DNA from 4 places in the Nonomuraea sp. NPDC049684 genome. Region 1 is predicted to be linked to each of the others. Evidence: riboswitches for the same ligand, from Rfam matches in the RefSeq annotation. Region 1 holds a riboswitch; each other region holds the start of a gene.
What was found. A riboswitch is a leader RNA that binds a small molecule or an ion and turns the genes downstream of it on or off. The one in region 1 is predicted to bind cyclic di-AMP.
Positions count from the first base shown of each region.

Region 2: linked by a shared signal. The riboswitch ahead of ACIBST_RS43815 (coiled-coil domain-containing protein) and the one ahead of ACIBST_RS12140 (C40 family peptidase) in region 1 are both predicted to bind cyclic di-AMP.
Region 3: linked by a shared signal. The riboswitch ahead of ACIBST_RS16750 (C40 family peptidase) and the one ahead of ACIBST_RS12140 (C40 family peptidase) in region 1 are both predicted to bind cyclic di-AMP.
Region 4: linked by a shared signal. The riboswitch ahead of ACIBST_RS38640 (NlpC/P60 family protein) and the one ahead of ACIBST_RS12140 (C40 family peptidase) in region 1 are both predicted to bind cyclic di-AMP.

Region 1 is NZ_JBITLO010000003.1:394,325-401,406, reverse strand. Features, by position in the region: gene ACIBST_RS12150 (M48 family metallopeptidase) at 1-649, opposite strand, end outside; gene ACIBST_RS12145 (hypothetical protein) at 661-1,494, opposite strand; gene ACIBST_RS12140 (C40 family peptidase) at 1,664-2,146, opposite strand; cyclic di-AMP (ydaO/yuaA leader) riboswitch at 2,277-2,440, opposite strand; gene ACIBST_RS12135 (NlpC/P60 family protein) at 2,803-3,729, opposite strand; gene ACIBST_RS12130 (NYN domain-containing protein) at 3,862-5,184, opposite strand; gene ACIBST_RS12125 (phosphotransferase family protein) at 5,329-6,408, shown strand; gene ACIBST_RS12120 (response regulator) at 6,398-7,054, opposite strand; gene ACIBST_RS12115 (sensor histidine kinase) at 7,069-7,082, opposite strand, start outside.
Region 2 is NZ_JBITLO010000021.1:158,690-165,771, forward strand. Features, by position in the region: gene ACIBST_RS43805 (amidohydrolase family protein) at 1-1,021, opposite strand, end outside; gene sigJ (RNA polymerase sigma factor SigJ) at 1,172-2,080, shown strand; gene ACIBST_RS43815 (coiled-coil domain-containing protein) at 2,089-3,066, opposite strand; cyclic di-AMP (ydaO/yuaA leader) riboswitch at 3,072-3,210, opposite strand; gene galT (galactose-1-phosphate uridylyltransferase) at 3,279-4,349, opposite strand; gene ACIBST_RS43825 (DeoR/GlpR family DNA-binding transcription regulator) at 4,346-5,125, opposite strand; gene ACIBST_RS43830 (50S ribosomal protein bL37) at 5,263-5,340, shown strand; gene ACIBST_RS43835 (hypothetical protein) at 5,380-5,706, opposite strand; gene ACIBST_RS43840 (TrpB-like pyridoxal phosphate-dependent enzyme) at 5,655-6,692, opposite strand; gene ACIBST_RS43845 (HAD family hydrolase) at 6,788-7,082, shown strand, end outside.
Region 3 is NZ_JBITLO010000004.1:573,488-580,569, forward strand. Features, by position in the region: gene cimA (citramalate synthase) at 1-150, opposite strand, end outside; gene ACIBST_RS16725 (DsbA family protein) at 347-991, opposite strand; partial or broken gene ACIBST_RS16730 (O-methyltransferase) at 1,136-1,802, shown strand; gene ACIBST_RS16735 (Uma2 family endonuclease) at 1,875-2,426, shown strand; gene ACIBST_RS16740 (branched-chain amino acid aminotransferase) at 2,448-3,545, opposite strand; gene ACIBST_RS16745 (3-isopropylmalate dehydrogenase) at 3,792-4,838, opposite strand; cyclic di-AMP (ydaO/yuaA leader) riboswitch at 4,938-5,098, shown strand; gene ACIBST_RS16750 (C40 family peptidase) at 5,129-5,719, shown strand; gene ACIBST_RS16755 (NAD(P)-dependent alcohol dehydrogenase) at 5,703-6,695, opposite strand; gene ACIBST_RS16760 (DUF2306 domain-containing protein) at 6,881-7,082, shown strand, end outside.
Region 4 is NZ_JBITLO010000016.1:60,165-67,246, forward strand. Features, by position in the region: gene ACIBST_RS38620 (NADP-dependent oxidoreductase) at 1-418, opposite strand, end outside; gene ACIBST_RS38625 (winged helix-turn-helix transcriptional regulator) at 498-896, shown strand; gene ACIBST_RS38630 (cytochrome P450) at 886-1,989, opposite strand; gene ACIBST_RS38635 (LuxR C-terminal-related transcriptional regulator) at 2,266-2,478, shown strand; gene ACIBST_RS38640 (NlpC/P60 family protein) at 2,595-3,638, opposite strand; cyclic di-AMP (ydaO/yuaA leader) riboswitch at 3,645-3,796, opposite strand; gene ACIBST_RS38645 (amino-acid N-acetyltransferase) at 4,084-4,653, shown strand; gene ACIBST_RS38650 (RDD family protein) at 4,739-6,310, shown strand; gene ACIBST_RS38655 (RDD family protein) at 6,418-6,906, shown strand.

The sequences.
Region 1 (7,082 bases):
CGGGCGCGCCCGCCGCCAGGACCCGCCAGGGGGTGGTGAACCCGGCCACGGCCAGGATCACGCCGCCGACCAGGGCGAGGGCGGCGCCGGCTGCGCGCCTGGAGCGGGATTCCGCGCGTTGCCGTTCGCGGGCGATCAGGTGCTCCGCCGTTCCCGTCAGCTTGCCGGTTCCTGGACGGACGGCGTCCTCGGCGAAGGTGGCGGCGGGGTCGCCCTTGCCCTTGCCGTGCCCCTTGCCCTTGCCCTTGCCCGTGCCGTGCCCCTTGCCCTTGCCCTTGCCCTTGCCGTTGCCTTTTCCGGGGTCGTCCGTGTCCGCGGGGGGCTGGGGGGCGCGGGTGGCGTGGGGGCGGTCGTCGGGGGTTGCGGGCTGGGGGTGGCGGGGGTCCTCGGTGTCGGGGTCGGCGTCCGCGTCGGGGCGGGCGTCCGGATCGTCCGGGTCGTCGGGGTGGCCCGGGGATTCGGGGGGCTGGTTGGTGCCGGACGGCTCCTGCGGCGCGCCGTCGCCGGGCCGGTCGCCGCCGCCGCCGTCCCTGATGGCCACACCGCCGCCGTGTGCCGCCGCGACCGCCGTGCCGGGCTCGTCGGCCCCTGCGGCGACCGCTCCGGCGGGCTCGTCCCCTTCCCGGGGCGGGTCGTTCCGCTCGCTCATCTGCCTCCCCTTCACGCGAGCTGCTGTCGTACGTACTCGCGCCACCGTGCCGCCAGCGTCTCGGCGGTGAGCCCCACGGAGGCGAGCGCCTGATCGACGCCGGCCACGCGGGCATCACGGTAGAGCCGTACCAGGGTCCCGTCACCGAACCGGTCTGCGAGGAAGCGACACGCCATCCAGGCCTCCTGGTACGCCCGCGCGAGCCGTCCGGGATCGGCGGCCGTGGGGGCGAAAGCCGCAGGTCCGGGCAACTCGCTCGGCAGCCGCCCTGCCCGTACGTCGGCGGCGAGTTCGGCGGCGGCCGTCCCGGCGGGGAGCCCGGCGTCGCGGTAGGCCACGTAGTCGGCGAACCCCTCGTACAGCCAGACGGGCAGCCGGTCGGTGCCCGCGGCGACGTGGGTGAGCTCATGGGTGAGGACGACGTCGCGTCCCGTGGGGGTGAGCCGGGCGAAGGAGCCGGGCACGACGATCACCCTGGCGCCGTCGGCCACCGCGGCCAGGCCGTCGAGCGGGCCCGTGCTCGCCAGGCGGGCCGCCTCGGCGTCGGAGTCGGGCACGACGACCAGCGCGCGTACCGGCCGGCCGAGCACCGCGGACACCCGCCGTCCTGCGAGGTCCGCGCGGCGGGCCAGATCGGCCAGCAGGCCGGGGTCGGCGCGGTGCCCCACGACCACGGACCGCGCGCCGCGGGCCACCCGACCGCCGTCGCTCCACAACCCGCGCGCCCCGGCGGGCAGGACGGCGGCGGGCGGCGCGTCGGCGACCACGAGAACCGCCGTCGCCAGCAGCAGGACCGAAAGGAGCCGGCGCGGACCGCGGAGGGACGGACGCACCTGCGAGGACACGGCCCGATGCTAGTAGGTCCACGCCCCTCCCTGCCCCTCCAAGAGACCGGCCCCCGCACGAGACCGCCCCTTCACGAGACCGGCCCCCGCGCGAGAACGGCCCCTTCATGGGGCCGGGCATGCGACAGGCCCCGGCCCGGACCGGGGAGGGTCCGGGCGGGGCCCGTTGTCACGCGCCGGGACGCACCGCGCCGACGAACGACGACTTCCGCCATCCGCCCAGTTTGTCGATGCGCACCCGTTCGCCGGTCCGCGGCGAATGGACCATCTTGCCGTGGCCGACGTACATGCCGACGTGGCCCAGCCCGTTGAAGAACATCAGGTCGCCCGGCTTGAGATTGCGCCAGGAGACCTTGCGCTTGATGCGGGCGAACTGGCTGCTCGCCACGCGAGGGAGTCGCACCCCGGCCTTCTTCCAGGCGTACTGGACGAGTCCGGAGCAGTCGAACGCACCAGGGCCCGTGGCCCCGTACCGGTACGGGTCGCCGACCTGGTGCCTGGCGACGGCGACGGCCCTGCGGGCCTTCGACGTCTGCCGGGCGGCTCTGGCCGCCTTGGCCGACCTGACGGTCTTCGCCGACCTGGCCGACCTTGCGGTGGCCGCCTTGGCGGTGCTGGACACCGCGGTGAGCCTGGCGGCCGATTCGCTCACCGTCTGCGCCCCGGCCGGCACGGCATGGAGAACCGCACCTCCGGCCGTCACGGTCATCGTGAGTGCGACGCCCCTCAGGGCAAGACGGGACAGACGGGGGTTATGCAGGGAGGTAGACAGGATTTCTCCTTGTGTCTTCCACGAACGCCTACCGGGTTAGCTGACGGATTCGGGCCTGGAAGTCGCCCTACGGCGCGATGACGCGCCGATTCACCCCTGATCCCGGGGGATTACGGGATCTTTGGGTCCCCGGCTCCGTGCCTCCTGGCTGCACGGACTCGGCAGGTCGCCGCCCGATGGTTGTGCCTGAACGGGGATATCGGCGGCGACCGCTGGATTTTTATCTGGTCCGCATCGGGGTTCCGATGTCGATTCGCGGTGCGCATGGCTTGCTGACCGCGACGCCAGAAACTACGCCGAAGGTTCAAGATTTGGCAAAGGGAGACACGGCCTGTAAAGATCAGATAAAGGTGTAAGTAAAGGGTGAAACCCCTGTTGGAGCCGAGGGTTCCGTTACCGGTTTGTGACCCTTCTCACACTTCACGGCACACCCGATTGTCAGGGCCCTTTCACCCCGTTTGTCCCGTTCGTCCCAACGGTCGCGGGCACGCCGAAGCGGCCCGCGATTCCGGTCGCGGACAGTCCCCGGAGGGGATTCAGGGGCGGATCGCTCCGACGAGGGGGCGGCCGTAGTCGGCGAGGCGGACGACCTTGACGACGTCGCCCGTCTGCGGCGCATGGACGATCTTGCCACCGCCCGCGTAGATGCTGACGTGCCCGAGCCCCTCGCTGAAGATGAGGTCCCCCGGCTGGAGGTCCTTGAGGTCCACCTTGCGGCTCGCGCCCCAGGCCCACTGCTGCCACGTCGTACGCGGCAGCGAGACTCCGGCGGCCCGCCAGGCGGCCTGCGTCAGCCCTGAGCAGTCGTAGCCGCGCGGGCCCGTGCCTCCGTAGATGTACGGCTTGCCCACCTGGGCGAAGGCGAAGCCCAGGACGGCGGCCGCGCTGCCCGAGGCCGGACCGGTGTACTTGATGCCGGTGCTGTTGGGGTTGCCCGGGTTGTAGGCCCCCAGCTTGTCCAGGAGCTTCTTCTGCTGGCCGACCAGCTTCAGCACCTCGGCCCGCTCCCGCTGGACGGCGTCCCGCTCCTTGTCGGCGTCGGCGAGCGCGGTCTCGGCGTTGTCGCGCTCGGCCTTGAGCCCCTTGTTCTCGCGGTCGAACGCGGCCAGCTTCTCCAGCCGCTCGCGCGAGAGCTGCCCGGCCATGGCCAGCCCGGCCAGCAGGTTCTCGGGGTCGTTGACGCCGACCATGCCGGGCAGCGAGGTGACGTCCCCGCCCAGCTTGTACGAGTCCACCGCCACCCTGATGATCTCGGCACGGAGGTCGGCGACCGTCTGCAGCTTCTGCTTGTAGCGGTCGTTCAGCCTGGTGTAGGCGTCCTTGGCCTTCTTGTAGTTCTCGGTCGCCGTGTTGTACCGGTCGACGACCTTGTCGGCCTTGTCGTTCAGCTTCTCCAGCTTGGCCTTGGCCTGTTTGAGGGTGGGCTTGGGATCAGCGAGCGCCGCACCCATCGGGACCGTCATCAGTCCGATCGCGAGACCCGCGGCCACCGTCACCCGGCCAAACCTCACAGCGTCGCCTCCCAGGGATTACACCTGGGGCGAAATAGTACAGAAGTGGCGGGTGGGGTCTCGCCAATAGTGCTAATTCGTAACTTATGCGCGGCCCAACCGGCGCAGCAGCAGACCGGACGGAACCGGTCTGGCTCCCATCCGGCGGACGGACTCGGCGACCTCGCGGTCGGAGGAGACGACGGCGATGGCCCGGCCGGGCGGCTCGGCCCGGACGAGCTGGCGGATCAGGTCGTCGGCGATCTCCCCCGGCGCGCTGAACAGCACCCGCACCCCGCGCGGCGCCACCACCTGCACCGGCGCGTTGAGCTCGGCGCCGTCGAAGATCACCGTCACCTCGACCCGGGTCTGGGCGACCAGCCCGCCGAGGCCGGTCATCAGCCGGTTGCGCTGGTCGGCGAGGGTGAGCGTGCCGTAGCCGGTCTTCGTGACGTTGTAGCCGTCGATGATCAGGTGGACCTGCGGCAGCGCCAGGAGCTGGTCGAGGAGCTGCGGGTCGTCGTCGGCCAGGGCCCGGGCGGGCACGCCGCGCACCCCCGGGCGCTCGCCGGTGCTGGCCGCGACCGAGTCGGCGGGACGGCTGATCGTGGTGGGCAGCGCCAGCTCCCTGCGCAGCCCGGCCGAGGCGTCCTGGAGGGCGTCGAGCAGCACCCTGATGCGGGCGTCCTCGATGCTGCGGCCCTCGCGGGCGGCCCGGCGGGAGGCTTCGAGCTGCCTCTCCACGTCGGCCAGGCGCTCGCGCAGGCGGCGCAGCTCGGCCTCGCCCGCGTTGCCGGCGGTGGAGGCGGCGTGCCGGGCGTCGTCGGCGGCCTGTTCCATCTCCTCGGCCCGGCGGGTGGCGGCCTTGGCCCGCTCGCGGGCGTCGTGGAGCTTGCGCCGCAGGTCGGAGTTCTCGGCGCGGGCCGCCTTGATCTGCTCGCGCAGCCGGTCGGCCTCCTCCTTGGCGGCGGTCTTCTGGGCGGCGAGCTGCTCGCGCAGCCGCGTCACGGCCTCCTCGCGCTCGGACCCCTCGGCCGCCACGGCGGACTGCTCCAGGTCGGCGCGGGCGGTTTCGATCATCTCCGCCCAGCCGGGCGGCCTGGTGAGATAGGCTGCGGCAGCCACCAGCACGGGGTCGGCGGCGGGCGGCACGCTGCCCTCGGCCAGCGCGGCGACCAGCTCGGGCCAGCCGGCGGCGACGGACTCCGCGACCAGTTCGCGGAACTTCTTGTCGTTCTCCAGTTGCGCGGCGATCGGCGCGCTGCCCAGTTTGGCGCGCTTGCGCGGGTCGAACTTGGCGATGCCGCGCAGCGGCGGCGGCACGGAGACGGCGGGCATCGTGCCGAGAACCTGCGCGGCCAGGTCGACGACGTTGAGGCGCACCTGCTCGGGAAGCGGGCGAGACAGGCCTTCACCCGCTGAACTCATCCCACTTGTCCCTTCGTGACATGCCCTTTCAGACAAGGGTACGGCTCTTGCGTACCTGACCGTAACGGTCCCTTGAACCTAGACAAGCGCTTGGTAGGGGGTATACGACTGAGCCGGGGCAGCGATCCGGCGTGGAGGTGAGCGGTGACGGAACAGATGCGCACGTCCACGCGTGACCTGGAGGAACTGCGCGAGCGGGCGTCCCGCTGGCTGCGCGGCCGGGTCGGCGGGGACGCCACGGTGTCGGAGCTGTCGCGGCCCGCCGGCAACGGCATGTCGAGCGAGACGCTGTTCTTCACCGCCACCTGGGCCGCCGGGACCCGCAGGTGCGTGGCCAGGCTCGCACCTGCGGAGGAAGCCGTTCCGGTGTTCCCCTCCTACGATCTGCGGGCCCAGTTCGAGGTCATGCGGCTGGCCAGGGAGAAAGCTGGGATCCCAGCGCCCAGGCCGCTCTGGTTCGAGCCCGACCCCGCGCCTCTCGGGACGCCGTTCTTCGTCATGGAGCGGGCCGAGGGCGACGTGCCGCCGGACGTCATGCCGTACACGTTCGGGGGCTGGCTGCACGACGCCTCCCCCGGCGACCGGCGGCGGCTGCAGGAGGCGAGCGTCGGGCTCGTGGCGGCGCTGCACGAGACGCCGTACACCGGGCAGGACGTCGCGGTGCTCGGCCCGCTCGCCCCCGGCGGCACGGACGGCCTGCGCGCGCACGTCGAGGCCCAGCGCGCCTACTACCGGTGGGCGCACGGCGCACGGCCGATCCCCGTGCTGGAGCGGGCCTTCGACTGGCTCGGCTCACACTGGCCGGACGATCCCGGCCCCGACGTCCTGACCTGGGGCGACGCCAGGATCGGCAACGTGATGTACCGCGACTTCACGCCGGTGGCGGTGCTGGACTGGGAGATGGCCGCCGTGGGCCCGCGCGAGCTGGACGTCTCCTGGATGATCTTCCTGCACCGCTTCTTCCAGGACCTCGCGGTGACGATGGGCCTGCCCGGCATGCCGGACTTCATGCGCCGCGACGACGTATGCCAGAAATATCGCGAAATAACTGGCTACGAGCCCCGCGACCTCGACTTCTACGAGATGTACGCCGCCCTCCGCCACGGCATCATCATGGCCCGGGTGTGGCAGCGCCGGATCCACTTCGGCGAGCAGCCCATGCCGGACGACCCCGACGACCTGGTGCTCCACCGGGCCGCCATCGAGGAGCTGCTCACCCGCTAGCGTCGTAGACCAGCAGCGCGATCTGCACCCGGTTGTTCAGGTCGAGCTTGGTCAGGATGCGCGAGACGTGCGCCTTGACCGTGGGCACGCTCATGAACAGCTCGCGCCCGATCTCGGCGTTCGACCGGCCCTGCCCCACGGCCAGCGCGACCTCGCGCTCCCGCTCGCTCAGCCGGCCGAGCAGCCCCCGCGCCCGCTCGGTGCGGTCGCGCCCGCCCCCGTCGGACACGTGCGAGATGAGCTGCCGGGTCACCGCCGGCGACAGGATCGGCTCCCCCGCGGCCACCCGCCTGACGGCGTCGACCAGGTCGCCGGGCGGGATGTCCTTCAGCAGGAACCCGGCCGCCCCCGCGCGCAGCGCCCGCACGACCTGGGCGTCGGCGTGGAACGTGGTCAGCACCACGACCTCGGGCGGCGCGGCGGTGCGGCGCAGCGCCTCGGTCGCGGTGAGCCCGTCGACGCCCGGCATGCGGATGTCCATCAGGACGATGTCGGGCCGGTGCTCGGCCACCCGCGGCGGCACCTCGGCCCCGTCGGCCGCCTCGCCCACGATCTCGATGTCCGCGGCCCCGCCGAGGATCATCGACAGCCCGGCCCGCACCATCGCGTCGTCGTCCACGATCAGCACCTTGATCGGCGCGTCCATCGGCCCTCCGTCGTTCAACGTCCGTCCC
Region 2 (7,082 bases), on a different contig from region 1:
GGTCGGCCAGCCCGAAGTGCCGGGCGGGCACGCTGGTCGCGGCGGCCAGCGCCTCCTCGGCGGTGAGCCCGGCCTGCGTGAGCAGCCGCAGCTCGCGGTGCAGGCCGGCGCCGTGGGCGGGCACGAACGGGGTGGCGTCGGTCCCGGCGAGCAGGGGCGCGCCCGCGCGGCGCAGGGCCCGCAGCGCGCCCACGGCGTTGGCGGAGCTGCCGGGCCGGGCGCAGTCGGCGGTCTCGACGTGCCGGGCCGTGATCGCCTCGAAGTAGGCCAGCGTGGTCACCACGAAGACGCCCTGCTCGCGCACCCGCCCGGCCAGGCGCGCCAAGGCCGGGTCGTCCGGCGCCAGGTCGGTCCACACGTGGGCCAGGCCGTCGACGCCGGCGTCGAGCGCGATCCCCACCTCGGCGGCGGTGATCGCGTGCGCGATGACCAGCAGGCCCGCCTCGTGCGCCGCCGCGGACAGGGCGGCGGCGACCTCCGCCGTCATGACCGGGAGGTCGGCCCCGTGCACGGCGCCGTCGTCGATGACGATCTTGAGGTAGTCGGCCCCCTCGGCCAGCCGGGCCCGGACGAACGCCGGCGCCTGCGCGGGATCGGAGACGAAGTCGATCGCCGTCACGTCCAGCCCGTCCAGGACGGTGCCCGCCAGGGCCGCCAGCAACTGGGTCGGGTGCCCGCCGGGAGCGGTGGCCAGCGTGCCGGCGCTGCGCAGGTCGGCCACGTCGTCGTGCTCGGCGGCCAGCCGCCGCTGCCCGGCCAGGATCTGGGGCAGGCAGAACATGTCGAGCTCGGTGGTGACCCCGTACCGCAGGGCCTGGGCCAGGCTGCCGTCGAACACGTGGGTGTGCGCGTCGATCAGGCCGGGCAGCAGCGTCCTGCCCGTGCCGTCCACCTCGGCGTCGGCCGGGCGGCCCCCGGCGGCGCCGACAGCGGCGATCAGACCGTCCTCGATCACCACGTCGGCCGTCGCGATGGTGTGCTCGCCGTCGAACACCCTGACGTCGCGGATCAATGTACGCATCGAAGCTCTCCTTTGTGAGTCGTGACGCCACCACAGAGGGGCGACCGGCCGGGAACTGTGACACGAGTGGCATAGATCACGCTTGATGGCCGCATGTCACAATCGCTGCGCGTCGGGACTCTTCGGTTGCGACAGACGAGGAGGCACGCCATGACACCGACCCCGCGGCACCCCGCCGACGCCGCCACCGAGCAGTTCCTGGGCTACCGGGAGCTGCTGTTCTCCGTGGTCTACAACATGCTCGGCAGCGTCGCCGACACCGAGGACGTGCTGCAGGAGGTGTGGCTGGCCTGGTCCGCCCGGCACCGCAGGCCGGAGGCCGGGCCGGTGGAGAACGTCCGGGCCTATCTGGTGCGGATCGCGGTGAACCAGGCGCTCGCCCGGCGCGCGGACCTGAGCCGCCGGCAGGAGACCTACGTCGGCCCCTGGCTGCCGGAACCGCTGGTCACGGCCCCCGACAACGCCGGGGACGCGGCCGGGGGCGGGGAGTCGCTGTCGATGGCGGTGCTGGTCGTGCTGGAGACCCTGTCACCGCTGGAACGAGCGGTCTTCGTGCTGCACGAGGTGTTCGGTTTCAGCCATCCGGAGACGGCCGGCATCCTCGGGCGCTCGCCGGCGGCGGTCCGGCAGCTCGCGGCCCGCGCGCGCCGCCACGTCCATGCCCGCCGTCCGCGTCACCGGACCGAGCCCGGCGTCCACGCCGAGGTGACCGAGCGGTTCGCCGCGGCGGCACTCGGCGGCGACCTGCGGGCCCTGCTGGAGGTGCTGGCGCCGGAGGTGACCCTGTGGACCGACGGCGGCGGCAAGGGGCCGGCCACCAGCCTGCACCCGGTCCACGGCCGGGACCGGGTGGCCGCGCTGTTCATGTCCGTCGCCGCGACGCTGACCCCGGGCGCGGTGGACCTGCGCTACCGGCGGGTGGCCGGCGACCCGTGCGCGCTCGTCTTCTCCGGCGCCGGGCCGCTGGCCGTGGTCGTCGTCGATCTGACGCCCGAGGGCGACCGGATCGCCGCCGTCTACTCCGTCACCAACCCCGACAAACTCACCGGCGTCCGCTGAGCCCGCGGCTAGTTCATCGAGATGTGCACGTGGTCGTAGTGGTTCTCGGTGATGCTGCCGCGGTCGGACATCGCGCGCCAGCCCGAGCCCTGGTTGATGCGCTGCTTCCAGATCACGTACTTGACGCCCAGCTTGGCCTTGTTCTGCAGCGCCCAGGCGGCCAGCCGGTCGCCGAGCGCGTTGTTGTCGGCGCTCGGCATGGTGCCGCCCGTGCTCATCATGAAGTCGCAGGCCCGGCCGAGCGGGTGCTCGCCGCTGGAGCCGGACCGGAAGCAGCCCACGTCGTACGGCAGCGAGAAGTTCTTCTGCACCTGCGCGCGCATCAGCCGGGTGCGCGGCGTGATGTTGTCCGAGCCGGACGGCAGCTCGGGCGCCCAGCTCCCGTCGGACTTCTTGCCCGGCCCGAACGGCACGAGGTCCTGGAGCTTCTTCTTGATGTCGTCGATGACGTCCTCGGCGTCGTCGCGCTGCTCGGCCACCTCCGCCGTGCCCGCCTTCAGCTCCGTCGCGAGCGCGGCGGCGGCCGCGGCGGCCTTCTTCTGGTCGTCGCGGGCCTTGGCCACGCTGTCGACGACCGCCTGCTGCTCGGCGGTGAGCTGTTCGAGCACGGCCGCGCCGTTGCCGTCCGGGGTCAGCATGAAGCCTGGCAGGGAGGCGTCGCGGCTCTGGTAGCGCATCCGGGCGATCTCGGCGACCCGCTGCTCGGCCGTGGCCACCGCCTGCTCGGCGGCGGCGAGCCGCTGCTGGGCCGCGGTGGCGGCCTCCTGGGCCTTGGCCAGCTCGACCCGCTTGAGGTTGTACGTCTCGATCAGCTTGTCGACCTTGCGGTTGAGCTGCTTGAGCTGGGCCCGCAGCTCCGCCTCCGACGGCTTGGGCGCGGCCGCCGCGGTTCTTGGCACGAAGGCTGAGGCGGCGGCCGGATGGACGAGCAGGGCGGTGGCGGTGATGAGACCGACGGCGAGACTCGCGGGGGACGAAGCCGCCACGTGGTAGTTCCTCTCCCTCTGCCGGCCGGGTTAGCTGACGGGTTCGGGCACGGGAGTAGTCCCTACCACTTGCGCGGATTCACCCCGGATGCGATGGGTCCCCGGCTCCCGGGCAACACGCCCGGGATTAGGCGTACAACGACCGTTATGGCCGATGTCTAACGGGATATTAGTGGTAGATCACGAGTCATGCGACTTTAATGAGAAACCAATTAGTGATCAATTCGTGATCGCAACATGCGTGCCGCCTCCTCCGGCAGCACGTCGTTGACGAAGGCCCCCATGGCCGACTCCGAACCCGCCAGGTACTTCAGCTTCCCGGGCGCCCGCCTGATGCTGAACAGCTCAAGGTGCAGGTAGGCCAGCTCCCGGCCGTACCGCACCGGCGCCTGGTGCCAGGCCGAGATGTACGGCATCGCCACCCCGAACAGCGCGTCGAGCGCCCGCAGCACCGAGGTGTACAGCGGCGCGAACGCGGCCCGCTCCTCCTCCGACAGCGCGGCCAGGTCGGGCACCTGCCGGTGCGGATACACGTGCACCTCGAACGGCCAGCGCGCGGCGGCCGGCACGAAGGCCGTCCAGAGCTCGTTGGCGGCCACCACCCGCGTCCCGGCGGCCTGCTCGGCGGCCAGCACGTCGGCGAACAGGTTGCCGCCGGTGTGCCGCGAGGCGGCCCCGAGCTGGAGCTTGGTGCGCGGGGTCACGTAGGGGTAGGCGTAGATCTGGCCGTGCGGGTGGGGGAGCGTGATGCCGATCTCTTCGCCCCGGTTCTCGAAGCAGAACACCTGCTCGACGCCCTCGATGCCGGACAGCTCGGCCGTGCGGTCGGCCCACGCCTCCATGACCAGCCTGACCTGGGCGTTGGAGAGCCTGGAGAAGGAAGAGGAGTGGTCGGAGGTGAAGCACACCACCTCACACCGCCCGACACCCGGCCGCACCTCACTCAGGCCGCCGACATCCCCGTACGTCCCAAAATTTCCGGAGAAAGAGGGGAAGCGGTTCTCGAACACCACCACGTCGTAGTCGTGGGCCGGGATCTCCGACGCCCGCGTGGCGGACGACGGGCACAACGGGCACTCGTCGGCCGGCGGCAGGAACGTCCGCGTCTGCCGGTGGCCGGCGATCGCGATCCACTCCTCGGTCAGCGGGTCGTAGCGCAGCTCGGAGGCCACCGGCCGCGGATCGAGCGGCCGCCGGTCGATCGCGCTCCGGTCGGCGTCGTCGCGCCGGTCGAAGTAGATCAGCTCTCGGCCGTCTGCCAGGTGGGTGATGGTGCGCTTCAAGGCGTGCCCTCCGCGATGATCAGTTCTCCGGCCCGTTCGGCCAGCTCGGTGCGTGCTTCCTCGGGCAGCCCCGCGTCGCTGATGACCACGTCGGCCTCGGTCAGCTCGGCGATCGTGCTGATGCCGACCGTGTTCCATTTGGTGTGGTCGGCGGGGACCACCAGCCGGTGCGCCGCGGCCACCAGCTCCCTGTCGGTCTCCGACTCCAGCAGGTTGGGCGTGGTGAACCCGGCGCGCAGGCTCATGCCGTGCACCCCGAGGAAGAGCGTGTCCACGTGCAGGCGGCGGATGGCCGCCACGGCCACGGGGCCGACGAGCGCGTCGGAGGGCGTGCGCACGCCGCCGGTCAGCACGACCGTGCGGTCGGCGCGCGGGTTGCGGTGGAAGACCTCGGCGACGGGGATCGAATTGGTGATCACGGTCAGCTCGGCCACCGCGACCAGGTGGTGGGCCAGCGCCCACGTGGTGGTGCCGGCGGAGAGCGCCACGGCGGTGCCCGGCCGTACGAGGGTGGCCGCGTGCCGCGCGATGGCCTCCTTCTCCTGCTGCTGGCGGGCGGACTTGGCGGTGAAGCCGGGCTCCTCGGTCGAGCCGGGGCCGAGGGCCGTCGCGCCCCCGTGGACCTTCTCCAGCAGCCCGCGCTCGGCCAGCACCTCAAGGTCGCGGCGTATCGTCATGTCGGAGACGCCGAGCTCGCGCACGAGGTCGGCCACCCGGACGCCGCCGCTGCTGCGTACGCGTTCGAGGATCGTCTGCTGACGCTGCTGTGCGAGCACGCCCACCCCTTCCAACAGATTCCACCAAATTATGACACGACTTTGTTGAGGAATGTTAGGTCACGGCGTATCGCTTGTGCGACCCGCGGGCAGGGGAGACCTTGAAGGTCACGATCCCGACCGCTGGAGGTGAGCCCATGGCGAAACGTGCACGCAAGGGCAGGGCGCGCAAGAAGAAGAAGGCGAACCACAGGAAGCGCCCGAACGCGAACTGAACACGGGTGGCCGCGGTTCGCGCGGCCACCCGTGTCATCTCAGCCGGGCAGCTCGGTGAGCGCCTGGTCCAGGCGCTCCTGCGGCAGCGCGTAGTCCTCCAGCTCGCCGGCCAGGTGGCGGTCGTAGGCGGCCAGGTCGAAGTGGCCGTGCCCGCACAGCGCGGTGAGGATCACCTTCTCCTCGCCGCTCTCCTTGCAGCGCAGCGCCTCGGCGATGGTCTCGGCCAGCGCGTGCGTGGGCTCGGGGGCCGGGACGATGCCCTCGGTCCGCGCGAAGCGCACACCCGCCTCGAAACACTCGCTCTGGGTACGCGTCACCGCCTCGAACAGCCCCAGCTCGTACATGTGGGACAGCAGCGGCGCCATGCCGTGATAGCGCAGCCCGCCGGCGTGGATCGGGTCGGGGACGAAGGAGTGCCCGAGGGTGTGCATCTTGAGCCCAACGGCGTCAGCCCGGCGGTGTCGCCGAAGTCGTAGGCGTACACGCCGCGGGTGAACGACGGGCAGGCGGCCGGCTCGACGGCCCTGAACCGGGTGCCGATCCGTCCGGCCAGCTTCTCCCGCAGGAAGGGGAAGGCCAGGCCGGCGAAGTTGGAGCCGCCGCCGGTGCAGCCGATGACCAGGTCCGGCAGCTCGGGCAGCTGCGCCAGGGCCTCCTCGCCGATCACCGTCTGGTGCAGGAGGACGTGGTTGAGCACCGAGCCGAGCGCGTACCGGGCCTGCGGGTCCGCGGCGGCCACCTCGACCGCCTCGCTGATCGCCAGCCCCAGGCTGCCGGGGGAGGCGGGGTCGTCGGCCAGCGCCTTGCTGCCCGCGCCGGTGAGGGGCGAGGGGCTGGGGTGGACGGTGGCGCCGTACACGCCCATGAGCGAGCGCCGGTACGGCTTCTGGTCGTAGGACGCCCGAACCATCCAGATCCGGCATTCGATGTCGAACTGGGCGCAGGCGAACGCCAGAGCAGACCCCCACTGTCCCGCGCCGGTCTCCGTGGTCAGCAGCCGCACGCCTTCCTTGGCGTTGTAGTACGCCTGCGGCACGGCGGTGTTCGCCTTGTGCGAACCGGCCGGTGAGACGCCCTCGTACTTGTAGTAGATGCGGGCCGGCGTGTCGAGGGCCTTCTCCAGCCGGTGCGCTCTGATCAGCGGCGTGGGCCGCCACAGCCGGTAGACGTCGATGACCTCCTTGGGGATGGGCACGTAGCGGTCGCCGCTGACCTCCTGCCCGATGAGCTCCATGGGGAACAGCGGCGCGAGGTCGTCCGGCCCGACGGGACGGCGGGTGCCGGGGTGCAGGGGCGGCGGAGGCGGCACGGGAAGATCGGGAACGATGTTGTACCAGTTGCCAGGGATCACCGTTTCAGTTTGAGCCGCCCCCGTGAGCCGTCAAGGGTATGGACGCGGACACGTTCCTTCTTTACCTTGGTTGAAACAGTTCACATGGAGGTTAGATGAAAATCGATGCGGTCGTGTTCGACATCGGCGGGGTGCTGGAGCTGACGCCGTCCCTGGGCGTGACGACCAGGTGGGAGGAGAGGCTCGGACTGCCCGCCGGTCACCTCGACGCGCGGCTGGAGCCGACCTGGCTGGCCGGGGCGGTCGGCGAGATCACGGAGGAGCAGGCCGAAGCCGAGGTGGCCGAGGTGCTCGGGGCGCACGCCGGGGCGTTCATGGCCGACGTCTGGACGGAGTACCTCGGCACGCCCAACACCGAGCTCATGGCGTACCTGGGCGCCTTGCGTCCGC
Region 3 (7,082 bases), on a different contig from region 1:
GCCCGGCCAGCCCCCCTCGATGAAACCGACGCCCAGGCTGTCCAGCTGCCGTGCGATGGCGAGCTTGTCGACGACGGTGAGGTTGAGTCCTTCCTGCTGCGCGCCGTCGCGCAGGGTCGTGTCGTAGACGTGGAAGCGGTCGTCGGCCATGAAGTCTCTTCTTTCGGATCCGTGTTCTGGAAAACAAAAAGACCCCTCACGGACGTGAGAGGTCTGCGCGCTGGCGGTGTCCCTGTGTCAGCCAGCGCGCCTGCCGATAATGAGCAGACCGTAGAACATGGTGCCTGTCAGTCTGCCACAGGGATTCACCATCTGGCACATCGGTCTCAAGTTGTGGACACGACCTTTACACTTGCACGCCGGCGCCGCCGGTGACTGCGCGTTCGAGCGCCGCCGGGTCGAACACCTCGTTGCCGAGCTGCTGCCCGTCGAGCAGGACGGTCGGCGTGCCCTGGATGTGGATCTTCGAGGTCTCCGCCAGGTGGGTCTTGGCGTACGACTGCGAGGTCACGCACTCGTCCACCGAGGCGCCGGCCTTCCTGGCGGCGGCCACCAGCTCCTGCACGGTGAAGCCCGAGGCCGAGCCGTGCGGGGCGGGCTGCATGGCGTAGAGCTCGTCCCTGAAGGCCAGCCAGTTCTCCTCCGGCACGCATCGGGCGGCGGCCGCGGCCCTGATGGAGTTGGAGCGCATGGGCTCGTCCTGGAAGATCGTCACGGGGTGGAAGACGACCTTGAGCCTGCCCTCCCTGGCCAGCTTCTGGATCGTGCCGTCGACCTTGGAGTGCATCTCCTTGCAGATCGGGCAGTCGAAGTCTTCGTACACGTCGAGCACGGGCGCGTCGCTGGACCTGTCGGCCAGCACCATCGAACCGTCGAGCTGCCTGGTCAGGCGTACCGACCCGGCCGTCTCACCCGGCTCCGAGAAGGCCAGCACACCCAGCATCACCAGCGCCGCACACGCGACCGCGACCGCAACCAACCGCTTCATCATCCGCCCACTTCCCGCTCACCGATCGCGCAGACCCTACCAACGACAGAACCACTCTCCGGACGGCCACCCTGAACAGGACCGGCGCGGCTCCCTCATTGGTACCTGATGACGATGGGAGAACGCCGTGAGGGGAGAATGACCTTCATGAAGGCGAACCTCCTCGACCCCGCGGTGGGCCGGTACATCCTCGACCACTCCACCCCGCCCGACCCCCTGCTCGACGAGCTGGCACGGGAGACCGCCGAGGCGACGGGCGACGCCGCCAGGATGCAGATCTCCGCCGACCAGGGCCGGTTCCTGACCATGCTGACCCAGCTCGCGGCCCCGGCCGTGGCGGTCGAGGTGGGCACGTTCACCGGCTACTCGTCGGTGTGCATCGCGCGGGGATTGTCCGGCGGGCGGCTGCACTGCTTCGACGTGAGCGAGGAGTGGACGTCGATCGCCCGGCGCTACGTCGATCGCCCGGCGCTACTGGGAGCGGGCGGGCGTGAGCGACCGCGTCTCGCTGACGATCGGGCCCGCCCTGGAGACGCTGGCCGCCTTCGACGAGCGCATCGACCTGGCCTTCCTCGACGCCGACAAGGGCAACTACCCCGGTTACTACGAGTTGCTGGTCGAGCGGCTGCGGCCGGGCGGCCTGCTGCTGGCCGACAACACGCTGCGCAGCGGGCACGTGGCCGACCCGGCGCACTCCGAGCCGACGACGGTGCAGATCCGCGAGTTCAACGACCTGGTGATCGAGGACCCGCGGGTGAGCGTGGTCATGCTGCCGGTCGCCGACGGGATCACGATGATCAGGAAGAACCACTAGATCGCGGGACGCCGCCGCCGTTACTCTGAGTGATCCTTTGGAAACCCCCCGGGAAAGCATGAGGACGGCGGCATGGTCAGGCCCCTGGAAGAGCGCTACCGCACCGTGCGCGAACTGTTCCCCGAGTTCCGCATCGAGACGGTCCAGGGCCGGATCGTGGTGAACGAGCCGGGCACCTGGCAGCACAACACGATCCTGTCCCGGACGTTGTTCCAGCTCGCCGCCGCGGCGGCGGTCCGGGGCTGGGAGATCTGGCCGAACATCACCGTCTACCTGGGCCCCGGCCACGATCTCTACGTGCCCGACCTGGCCGTGGTCCCGCGCCGGCCGCGGCTGCACGAGGAGCACGCCGTCCACGGCGCCTCGACGATCCTGCTCGTGGACGTCGTCTCGGTGGCCACGACCTACGACGTGCACTTCGTCAAGACGGGCGGTTACGCGCGCGGCGGGGTGCCGCTCTACCTGGTGATCGACCCGTTCCAGCGGCTGGTGACGCTGTTCGGCGGGCCGGGCGGGCGGCGCTACCGCAGCGAGAGCGTCGTCTCCCTGGGCGAGCCGGTGTTCCTGCCCGACCCGTGGAACCTGCACGTCGACACCGCGGCCCTGACGGAGGCCGGCGCCTGAACGCCGGCCGTCCGCGCGGCTCTAGCCGATCTTGTGGATCCAGTTGCGGGTGTCGGGACGGGCGCCGTACTGGATGCCGACGAGCTCCTCGCGCACCCGCATCGTCACCGGGCCGGGGGTGCCGTCGGCGATGGTCCAGGAGCGGTCGTCGCCCCTGACCGAGCCCACCGGCGTGACCACGGCGGCGGTGCCGCACGCGAACACCTCGGTCAGCTCGCCGGAGGCGCAGGCGGACTCCCACTCGTCCACCGAGATCAGCCGCTCCTCGGTCTCCAGGCCGAGGTCGCCGGCCATCTCCAGGATCGACTCCCGGGTGATGCCGGGCAGCAGGGTGCCGGTGAGCGCCGGGGTGACGAGCTTGTTGCCGAAGACGAAGAACAGGTTCATCCCGCCCATCTCCTCGACGTACTCGTGCTTGTGGGCGTCGAGCCAGACGACCTGGTCGCAGCCGTTGTCGACGGCCTGGCGCTGGGCGACGAAGGCGGCGGCGTAGTTGCCGCCGCACTTGGCGAAGCCGGTGCCGCCGGGCGCGGCGCGCGTGTACTCGGTGGACAGCCAGACCGAGACGGGCTTGATGCCGCCGCTGAAGTACGAGGCCGCCGGCGAGGCGATCACCATGTACTTGTAGGTCTTCGACGGGTAGTTGACGCCGAGCCCGGCCTGCGTGGCGAACATGAACGGGCGCAGGTAGAGGCTGTGGCCCTCGGTGGTCGGCACCCACTCCTTGTCGGCCGAGACCAGCAGCTCCAGCGACTCCACGAACGCCTCCTCCGGCAGTTCGGGCATCGCCATGCGCTCGGCCGAGCGGTTGAAGCGGGCGGCGTTCGCGTACGGGCGGAAGGTCGCGATCGAGCCGGAGATCTGCCGGTACGCCTTCAGGCCCTCGAACAGCTCCTGCGCATAGTGGAAGACCGAGGTCGCGGGGTCGAGCGAGAGCGGCCCGTACGGCATGAGCCTGGCGTCGTGCCAGCCCTGGCCGTCGGTGTAGTCGATCGAGATCATGTGGTCGGTGAAGACCTGCCCGAACCCGGGGTTCGCCAGTACCTGCTCCCGCTCGGCCGCGGTGCGAGCGTGGTCGGAATGCTGCACGTCGAAGCTGAGCTTCTGAGCGATGGTCATGACGGCGGTCCTTCTCTCTACGAATCTGCGACTTCGAAAGCTGATTCTGGTAGCTACTGCCCGCGAGCAGTATTCGTACTTCCTAGTGTCTCGCGATTTGGGATAGCAAGAGGCAGTTGGGGTGGTTCGATCCGATGATCGCGAGAGAACGCCCCTGGTGATCGCCGGGAGGCGCCTTCCGCGAACGCGAAAAAGCGCCTGGCAGTCCGCGTTCGGACCGCCAGGCGCGTGCGGGGCTAGGCGGTCCTAGCCGGCTACTCGCGCGGCGATGTCGTCGCCGATCTCGCTGGTCGAGCGGCCGGCGCGGCCGCTCACCCGCTCGGCGATGTCGGCGGCCACGGCCTGCTCGACCTTGGCGGCCTCGGCGTGCAGGCCGAGGTGGTCGAGGAGCATGCCCACGGACAGGATGGTGGCGGTCGGGTCGGCCTTGCCCTGACCGGCGATGTCGGGCGCGCTGCCGTGCACCGGCTCGAACATGCTCGGCGAGGTGCGCTCGGGGTTGATGTTGCCGCTGGCCGCCAGGCCGATGCCGCCGGCGATCGCGGCGCCGAGGTCGGTGATGATGTCGCCGAACAGGTTGTCGGTGACGATCACGTCGAAGCGCTCGGGCTGGGTGACGAAGAACATCGAGGCCGCGTCGATGTGGCTGTAGTCGGTGGTGACGTCGGGGAACTCCGCGGCCACGCGGTTGACCGTGCGCTGCCAGAGGTCGCCGGCGAAGGTGAGCACGTTCGTCTTGTGGACGAGCGTGAGCTTCTTGCGGGGCCGCGACTGAGCCTTCTGGAAGGCGTACCGCACGACGCGCTCGACGCCGTGGGCGGTGTTCAGCGACTCCTGGGTGGCGATCTCGTGCGGCGTGCCGCGGCGCATGACGCCGCCGGTGCCCGCGTAGAGGCCCTCGGTGCCCTCGCGGACGACGACCATGTCGATGTGCTCGGCGGTGGCGCCGGCCAGCGCGGTCTCGACGCCGGGGAACAGCTTGACCGGCCGCAGGTTGACGTAGTGGTCGAACTCGAACCGGAGCTTGAGCAGCAGGTCGCGCTCCAGGATGCCGGGCGGCACGCTGGGGTCGCCCACGGCGCCGAGCAGGATCGCGTCGTAGCCGCGCAGCTCTTCGAGCACCGCGTCGGGCAGCGTCTCGCCGGTGCGGTGGTAGCGGGCTGCGCCCAGGTCGTAGTGGGTGGGCTCGATCTTCGTGCCCACGGCCTCCAGGACCTTGAGCCCTTCGGCTACGACCTCGGCGCCGATGCCATCCCCGGGGATGACGGCCAGGCGGATGTTACGCGACTCCATGGGCGGTACCTTACCGGCTCGTCTCGGCTGACGAACACATCATCTCAACAACCGGACAATCCGTTTTGGGGGGATTGCGACCTTTTGACCGTTTCGTTAGAGTCCGACGAGCCTAATCCACGCAGCCGCTGCGTGGAGCCGGGGACCCACCTTTCCCCCCGGGGCGAATCGGCCGCGCCTCCCCCCGAGGAGCACCGCCGTAGGGCTACTTCCAGGCCCGAGCCCGTCAGCTAACCCGGCCGGCCACGTGGAAGGACAGTCCCCTGTCTAGCATCGCCATCCTTGTGGCGGTGGCAGCGGGCGCCGCAGGTCTCGCGCCTGCCGCCCCCGCGGCTCCCGTCGCTCCCGCCGCCCCCGCGGCTCCCGCCGCTGCGGCCGCCCCCACCCCCTCCGTCACCCTCACCGGCCCCCAGGTGAAACAGGTCCAGCAACGGCACGTGCCGAAACCGGCCTGGAAGGTCGCCCTCGAATACGCCATGGACAAGCGCGGCACCCCGTATGTGTGGGGCGGCGCCAGCGAACGGGGCTACGACTGCTCGGGCCTCATGCTCCGGGCCTACGAGGACGCCGGCATCGAGCTCCCCAGAACCGCCGCGGAGCAGTACGGCGCCTTCTCCAGGAAGATCTCCTGGAAGGACCTCAAGCCAGGCGACCTGGTGTTCTTCAGCGGCCTCGGCCACGTCGGCATGATCTCCAAGCCCGGCTACATGGTCCACTCCCCCCACACCGGCGACGTGGTGAAGGAGGAACGCCTGTCGCAATGGCGCAGGCAGGCCTTCGTCGGCGCGGTACGCCCCGACCCCAAGGGCGTCAAGCGCTGGGCCGCCTACAAGCAGCTCCAGAAGGCCCCCGCCCCCGCCATGCTCACCGCGACCCTGTGACGACGACCTTCCCCGGGGCGTGCCCCTCCTCCTGGTAGCGGACGGCCGCCGGGAGCTCGCCGAAGGGGAAGGTCCTGTCGATGACCGGGGTGACCGCGCCCCGCTCGATCAGCCCGGTCAGCGTCAGCAGGTTCGCCCTGTTGCTCCCGCAGCGGACGACGTCCGCCCTGACGATCCGCTGCGGGACGAAGGGCCCCGACGCGAGCGCGGCGAACATGTGGCCGGCCGGCTGCACCCAGCGGCCGGCCGGCCCGCCGACCAGCACGTACGTGCCCTTCCTGGTCAGCACGCGGCGGCAGTCGGCCGGCCGGCGTCCGCCCGCCACGTCGAGCAGCAGGTCGAAGCGCCGCCCCGACGCCGCGAAGTCCTCCTTGGTGTGGTCGATGACGTCGTCCGCGCCGAGCGAGCGCACCAGGTCCGCGTTCCGCCCGCTGCACACGCCCGTGACGTGCGCCCCCAGCGCCTTGGCGAGCTGCACGGCGAACGTGCCCACGCCGCCGGACGCGCCGTTGACCAGCACTTTCTGGCCCGGCTGGAGGCGTCCCTCGTCGCGCAGCGCGATCAGCGCGGTGTTGGCCGCCATCGGCACCGCCGCCGCCTGCTCGAACGACAGGCCCGCCGGTTTGGCCGCCACCTCGCCCTGCCGCAGGCAGACGTACTCGCCGAAACCGCCCCCGAGCGACATCGCGTACACCTCGTCGCCGGGACGGAACAGCGTGACGTCCTTCCCAGCCGCCTCCACCTCCCCCGCCACGTCGGCCCCGAGGACGGCGATGCGAGGCCGGCGCAGCCCGACCCCGCCGCCCATGACCCGGGCCAGGTACGGCTCTCCCCGCATGTAGTGCCAGTCGTAGGGCTGCACGGACGTGGCCCGCACCCGGACCAGCACCTCGTCGTCGCGCGGCACGGGCCGCTCGACGTCGGTCAGGACGAGCTGGTCGGGCGAGCCGAACGAGCGCAGGACGTACGCCTTCATCGCTTTTCTCCCTTGTGCTGCCGCCGATGTGCCGCCAGTGTGGGCGCGACCTGCGCGGACGCTCAACGGTCGAAAGGCGACGGCTCGATGGCCGAAAGTACGACCGCCCTCCCGCCGATGGTGCGAATCAGGACCGGCCGTCCGCGCGATGACCGGGTGCGGGCGCGGGCGGCACGCTCTCAGGCATGAGATGGATCGCACCCGCCGGGCTGCTCGCGCTCAGCGTCGTCCCCCTGGTCGCCGGCGCGCTCCGGCTGACCGAACTGGCCGCGGGCGCCCCCGTCACGGCGGACAACGCGCGCTTCTTCGCCATGCCGGCGCCGGTGTTGCTGCACATCCCGGCGTCCCTGGTGTTCTGCGTCCTCGGCGCGTTCCAGTTTCAGGCCC
Region 4 (7,082 bases), on a different contig from region 1:
GGTCGAGCGCCTGCCAGGCGGTGAGCCCGTTCAGCGGCAGCGTGGCCGCCTGGACGGGGCTCACGTCGCGCGGGGCGCGGGCCACCGCCGAGGCGTCCAGCACGACGTACTCGGCCTGCGCCTTGTACGGCAGCTCCAGCCGCGCGCTGAGCCCCACCACCTCCTCTCCCACGCCGAAGGAGGCGCCCGGGCCGACCTGGTCCACGGTCCCCGCGGCGTCGAAGCCGATCCCGTACGAGTCGAGCTTCCTGGCCAGCCCGTACGAGACCAGGGCCCCGGACGCCACGGCCAGGTCGAAGGGGTTGACCCCGGCCGCGGCCACCTTGACCCGCACCTGGCCGGGCCCCGCCGTCGGCAGCGGCGCGGACACCAGCCGGGGAGCGCCGGAGCCGCCGATGAGTGCACGCATGTTCGTCATGCCGGCGAGCCTAGGAAGAGCTACTCTCTTTCAGTAAGTAGGCACCTGGAAGTGCGTAACACACAGCGAGGAGTGAGACGTGGCGACCACGACGGCGGCGCAGCGGCGTGACCAGGCGAGAGTCGCCTTCGACGCCTACTTCGCCGAATGCCCATCCCGCAAGCTGCTCGACCGGCTCAGCGACAAATGGGTCACGCTGGTGCTCAGCGCGCTGGCCTCCGGCGAGCGCCGCTACAGCGACCTGGCCAGGCACATCGCGGGGGTCAGCCAGAAGATGCTCACCCAGACGCTGCGCGGCCTGGAGCGCGACGGCCTGGTGGCACGCCGGATCACGCCGCAGGTGCCGGTGCGCGTCGACTACGCGCTCACCCCGCTGGGCCAGAGCCTGATGCCGCTGGTCACCGCCATCAAGGCGTGGGCCGAGCAGCACATCGAGGACGTCGAGGCCGCCCGCGAACGCTACGACGCTACCGCCTGAGCCGCACCGGCAGCCGGGCCAGCCCGCGCAGCACCACGTTCTCCTTGTACGGCGGCTCCGGATCGGCGGCCTCCATCTTCGGCGCCGCCGCGGCCAGCGCCGACAGCGCGATCTCGCCCTCCATCCTGGCCAGCGTCGCCCCCAGGCAGAAGTGCAGGCCGAGCCCGAAGGCCAGGTGCCGGCCGGGCTCGCGACCGGGGTCGAACCGGTCGGGATCGGCGAACGCGGCCGGGTCGCGATTGGCCGCGCCGATCGGCACGAGCACGGCCGAGCCCGCGGGCACCGGCGTCCCGCCCAGCTCGCGGTCCTCCAGCGCGATCCTGGAGGTGAGCTGGACCGGCGGATCGAAGCGCAGCACCTCCTCCACCACCTCCCTCGGCCGCTCGGCGGCGCGGTGCAGCAGGCCGTGCCGCAGCAGGTTCAGCACGCCGTTCGCGATGAGGTTGACGGTGGTCTCATGGCCGGCCACGAGCAGCAGCACGCAGGTCGCCAGCAACTCGGCCTCGGTGAGCTCCCCGACGTGTGCGAGGGCGCTCAGGATGTCCTCGCCGGGACGCTCGCGCCGCAGCGCGATCAGGCGGCGGAAGTAGTCGCGGAACTCGTTCCTGGAACGCTCCGTTTCCGACATGAGGGCATCTGTCAGCATCGGGTCAAGTCCGCGGGCAAGGGCCTCGCTCCATCCGCGGAAGCGGTCGTGGTCCTCCGGCGGCACCCCGAGCATCTCGCTGATCACCATGACCGGCAGCGGGTACGCGAAGCCGGAAATCAGCTCCGCCTCCTCCGGCAGCCGCCCGATCAGGTCGGCGGTGATCGCCTCGATCCGCGGCCTGAGGCGGCCCACCATGCGCGGCGTGAACGCGCGGCTGACCAGAGCGCGCAACCGGGTGTGATCGGGCGGGTCCATGAGCAGGAACGACCTGCCGGGCTGACCTGCCTCTTCCTGCGCGGGCGGGGACGTTCCGTGACCGAACCCGGGGTCGCGCAGCACGGCCGCGCACAGCTCGTACGTGGTCACGACGAGCAGCCCGCCGCGCGTTCTGAAGATCGGCCCGGCGGCTCGCAGCTCGCGATATCGGACGTACGGATCGCGCACAAATTGCGGATCCGAGGGATCAAAACCCAGCACGTCGGTGGCGCTCATCGGAGGTGGAACCGGGCCGCCGAATTGATCGTTTGGACCGTTCATAGCGGACCACGGCGTGCCAACATATGCGGAGTACGTCACATATAAGCGATCATGTCAATAGCACTGGTCAAGGGCGCCGATTGTTGCGCTTGACGACCTTTCCGCGATGCGTTTACCTTCACCGAGACGAGCGGCTTGCTTCGCCTGAAAGGTCCGAGTTCTGCTGTTGGGGGAGGGCTCCCGGTGGATGTGCTCACAGAAGGCGTTGAGCTGAGCCACGCGGATTTGGCGTTACTGGCCGAGCTGGCCAGGGGGGTGACCGTCGATCGGGTCGGCAGGCGGCTGGATATCAGCGGACGGACCGTACGACGCAGGCTGAGGGGCATCTGCGACCGCATCGGCGTGGCCACGGCGATCGAGGCCGTGGCGTGGGCGGCCCGCCGCCAGCTCATCTGACGGCGCTCATCGGAACGGCGCTCGGCGAGGGGGCGCTGGACGAAGGGCCGCTGGGTGGAGGGCCGCTGGACGAAGCGGCCCTGGACGAAGTGGCGCTGGGTGAAGGGGCGCGCTGGTCAGTCCGCGATGCGCACGCCGCCGGCGAACGGCCGTCCGCCGATCGGGGCGACCCGCACGACGTCACCCGTACGCGGGGCGTGGACCATCATGCCGCCGCCGATGTAGATGCCGACGTGGTGCAGGTCGCTGTAGAAGAACACCAGGTCGCCGGGGCGAAGCTGGTCGCGGCTGACGTGCGTGCCGGCCGTCCACTGGTCGCCGGTGTAGTGGGGGAGCGAGATGCCCACGCGCTGGTAGGCGGCCATCACCAGGCCGGAGCAGTCGTAGGAGCGCGGCCCTTCGGCGCCCCACACGTACGGCTTGAGCTGCTGGGTGAGGGCCCACTTGACCGCCTGGGCCGCCTTGCCGTCGCCGATGACCGGCAGGTTGACGCGTACGGCCCGGGTGCCGGGACGGCCCGCCTCGCCGACGGCCCGCCGGTAGAGGTTGCTCTCGACCTTGGTGACCAGCTTGGTGATCTTCGAGCGCTTGCTCTCCAGATCGGTGACGATCTTCTGCACCTCGGCGATGCGGGTCTTGGCGCCGGCCCTGGCCCGCTCGGCGGCCTCCATGGCCCTGGCGAGCTGGTTGACCTCCTCGCCCTGCTGCTGTTCGAGCGCGTACGTGGTCGCGGCCCGGTCGAGGAAGGTCTCGGGGTCGCCGGACTGGGCGAAGGCCAGGGCCTTGTCCAGGCCGCCGGTGATGTAGGCGTTCTGGGCGAGCAGCGAGGCCCTGGCGCGCCTGGCGGCCAGGTCGGACTCGCTGGTGGCCAGGATCTTCTGGGCGGAGTCGTTGGCCTTCTGGGCGGCCTTCAGCCGTTCGCGCTGCTCGTTGTACTGCTCGGCCAGCGTCTCGATCTCTTCGTGCAGCTTCTCCACCTGGTCGGAGAGCTCGGAGAGCGACGGCTTCGGGTCGGCGGCGGCGGAACCGACGGGGACGGCGAACAGCATCGCGGCGACGGTGACGCCGATGACGCCGAGGCGGCGTGCGCGCCTGGCCTGCTCCAGGGGGCGGGCGTGCCTGCCCCCGGACGTCCCCGAGCGGTCGAACGTCCGCTTCACCAACCGAGCTCCTCTCATCGACGCCGGCCGGGTTAGCTGACGGGTTCGGGCCGGAGCAGCCCTACCGAGATGGTCGGATTCACCCCAAGTGGTGGCGCCAGGTGCTCGCCGCCGTTGGTTCCCCGGCTTCCCTTGCGGGAATTGGGCGTGTCTTTCCGCGCGCATTACGCGGAGAACATCGTCGCTGGACACTAATGCACTCCGGGTTCACGCTCAACCGGAACTGCCGAGTCTGTAGAGGTTTCACAACTGAAGGGTCACAAGGTGATCTCGTGGGTAGCCGTACGGAAGCGGGCTTCTGCACCTTTTGTCCAGCATTCGGGGTGCTGAGGTCTGGAGGAAAGCTCCAAGTCGGCTCGTGTTCACCTGACCACGGGATGTGATGAGATGCCCGAGACGTGGGATTTAGGGCCGAGCCGTAATGAGATCTGTACTCTGGAGAGCCATGGAGCAGGTGGCCGAAGTGGCAGTCCCCGAGACCGCGGTCGTGGTCAGGCGTGCGCGCACGCCCGACGTGCGTGCGATCAGGCGTCTCGTGGACACCTACGCGGGCGCGGGGCCGCGGCTCCTGGAGAAGGCCACGGTCACGCTGTACGAGGACGTCCAGGAGTTCTGGGTGGCCGAGCGGAGCGGGGAGGTCGTCGGCTGCGGCGCGCTCCATGTGCTCTGGGAGGACCTCGCCGAGGTCCGTACGGTGGCCGTCGATCCCGCGTGCCGGGGGCTGGGGGTCGGGCGGCGGATCGTCTCGGCACTCGTCCGGCAGGCGAAGGATCTGGGGCTGCGGCGTGTATTCTGTCTGACTTTTGAGGTCGACTTCTTCGCGAGGCACGGTTTCCGTCCCATCCAGGGCACACCGGTCTCACCCGAGGTCTACGCCGAGTTGCTGGCCTCGTACGACGAGGGTGTGGCGGAGTTCCTTGATCTGGAACACGTCAAACCGAACACCCTTGGCAACACCCGCATGCTGCTGCATCTGACATCGGGTGACGCGGACCTTGACCCCTTGGAAAGGTGATTGTTGATACCTATGTCGATACGTTGGGCAGCACAGGCATGTGTCCTGACACGTGCCACATGCGCACTCGAAGCGAGGTGACACGGTGAGCACCGGACAGCCGCCGTACCCACAGGACGATTCCGGCGAGAACCCCGAGTACGGGCAGCACCACGGCCGTCGGCCCGGTGAGCCCGACCCGGACGTGACTGTGGTCGGCTACCGGGCGGACGATGCCTTCGGCCAGCCCCCATACGGTCAGCAGCAGCAACAGGGCTATGGCCAGCAACAGCAGTACGGCCAGCAACAGCAGCAGTACGGCCAGCAGCAGGGCTACGGCCAGCAGCCCCAGTACGGCCAGCAGGCCGGCACGGGTCAGCAGGGCTACGGCCAGCAGCAGGGTTACGGTCAGCAGCCGCAGTCCTCGGGCCAGCAGTACACGCAGCCCGGCTACGGCCAGGAGGCCCAGTACGGCCAGCAGGCCGCCTCGGGCCAGCAGGGCTATGGCCAGCAGCAGGGTTACGGTCAGCAGCCGCAGTCCTCGGGCCAGCAGTACACGCAGCCCGGCTACGGCCAGGAGGCCCAGTACGGCCAGCAGGGTTACGGCCAGCAGCCCCCCTCCGGCCAGCAGTACGCCCAGCCCGGCTACGGCCAGCAGGCCGCCTCCGGTCAGCAGGGCTATGGCCAGGAGGCCCAGTACGGCCAGCAGGCCGGCTCGGGTCAGCAGGGCTACGGCCAGGACGCCCAGTACGGCCAGCAGGCCGCGTCGGGTCAGCAGGGCTACGGCCAGCAGCCCCAGTACGGCCAGCAGCCGCAGTCGCAGCCCGACTACGGTCAGCAGCAGGGCTACGGCCAGCAGCCGCAGTCCTCCGGCCAGCAGTACGCCCAGCCCGGCTACGGCCAGCAGGCCGCCTCCGGTCAGCAGGGCTACGGCCAGGAGGCCCAGTACGGCCAGCAGGGCTACGGCCAGCAGCCGCAGTCCGACTACGGCCAGCAGCAGGGCTACGGCCAGGACGCCCAGTACGGCCAGCAGGGCGGCTACGCCCAGCAGCAGTACGGCGACCAGCAGCAGGGTTACGGCCAGGCATACGGCCAGCAGCAGCAGTCGCAGCCCTACGGCCAGCCCGGCTACGGCCAGCCCTACGGTCAGCCCGTCGGCGTGCAGCCTCCTGGCGCTCCGGCCCCCCTGGCGGAGTGGTGGCAGCGTCTGGTCGCGAGGATCATCGACGGCGTCATCCTCGGCGTCGTGAACTTCGTGGTCAGCCTCATCCTGGGCCTGTTCGCGATCGGTTACGACTCGGCGACCGGCTCGACCTCCGGCATCCTGTCGGGCTTCGTCATCGGCATCCTGTCGGCGATCGTGACGACCGCCGTCTGGGTCTGCTACGAGTTCTTCCTGACGAAGATGAACGGCCAGACGGTCGGCAAGATGGTCATGGGGATCAAGGTCGTGCCGGTGGGCCAGGCCCTGCCTCCTGGCGGGCTCGCGTCCGACCTGGCGATCAAGCGCGCCGGCGTCACCTGGGGCGGCTACATCCTGAGCGTCATCCCGTTCCTCGGCCCGCTGCTCGCCTGGGCGTGCGTCGCGGTCAACGGCGCCTCGCAGCTGTGGGACAAGCCGCTGCAGCAGACGTTCGCGGACAAGTTCGCGGGCACGGTGGTCGTGAAGATCAAGTAATCCCGCGTCAGCGTAAAACAGGGGCCGGCTTCCCGCCGGCCTCTGTTTTGTGTGTGCGGGGCGTACCAAAATGGGGGGGGACGACCGCCGACCACGTGAGGTGGGATATGGCCGGGACACCGTCGTGGCCGGGCGCCGTGCCCGCGGAATGGTGGGAACGCCTCGCCGCCCGCTTCATTGAGGCGCTGGTCTTCGGGGTCTTCTATTACATTCTGTTCATCGCGCTGTGGGGCGTCTTCCGAACTGTCGGGATGGCGGAGGCGTTCGAGGGGCGGCTGCCCGGCCTCTTGGCCTGGTTCCTGGCCGGTCTGGGTTATACCGCCTATGACTGGCGGGCCCATTGCCTGCGCCGGCGGACCTTCGGCCAGGCGATCATGAGGATTCGCCTGGCGCCGGACGACCTTCCGCGTGGCGCCCTGCTGAAACGGGCCCTGGTCTATCCCGGGCCTGTCATGCTGATGGGCATTCCGGTGGTCAATCTGCTGGCCGGAATGCTGCTGTTCGGCGTCGGGCTGCTCATCCTGATCGACAAGCCGTTGGAGCGCGGGCCGCATGACAGGCTGGCCGGAACGCGGGTGGTAAAAGATCTTCGTTGAGGCATCCGCACCTGGGAAGATGCCTTTTCGCAAAATTTTCCCTTGATCCGGTAAGGAGCCTGGAGAGACTGGCATTAGGCTATGGGACGTCCGGGTTGCCGGATGTCGGTGCCCCTGCTCCCTGAGGGCGACTGTGTGTGGCTATGGTCGGTTCCGGGTGAGTTGTCACCTAGGCG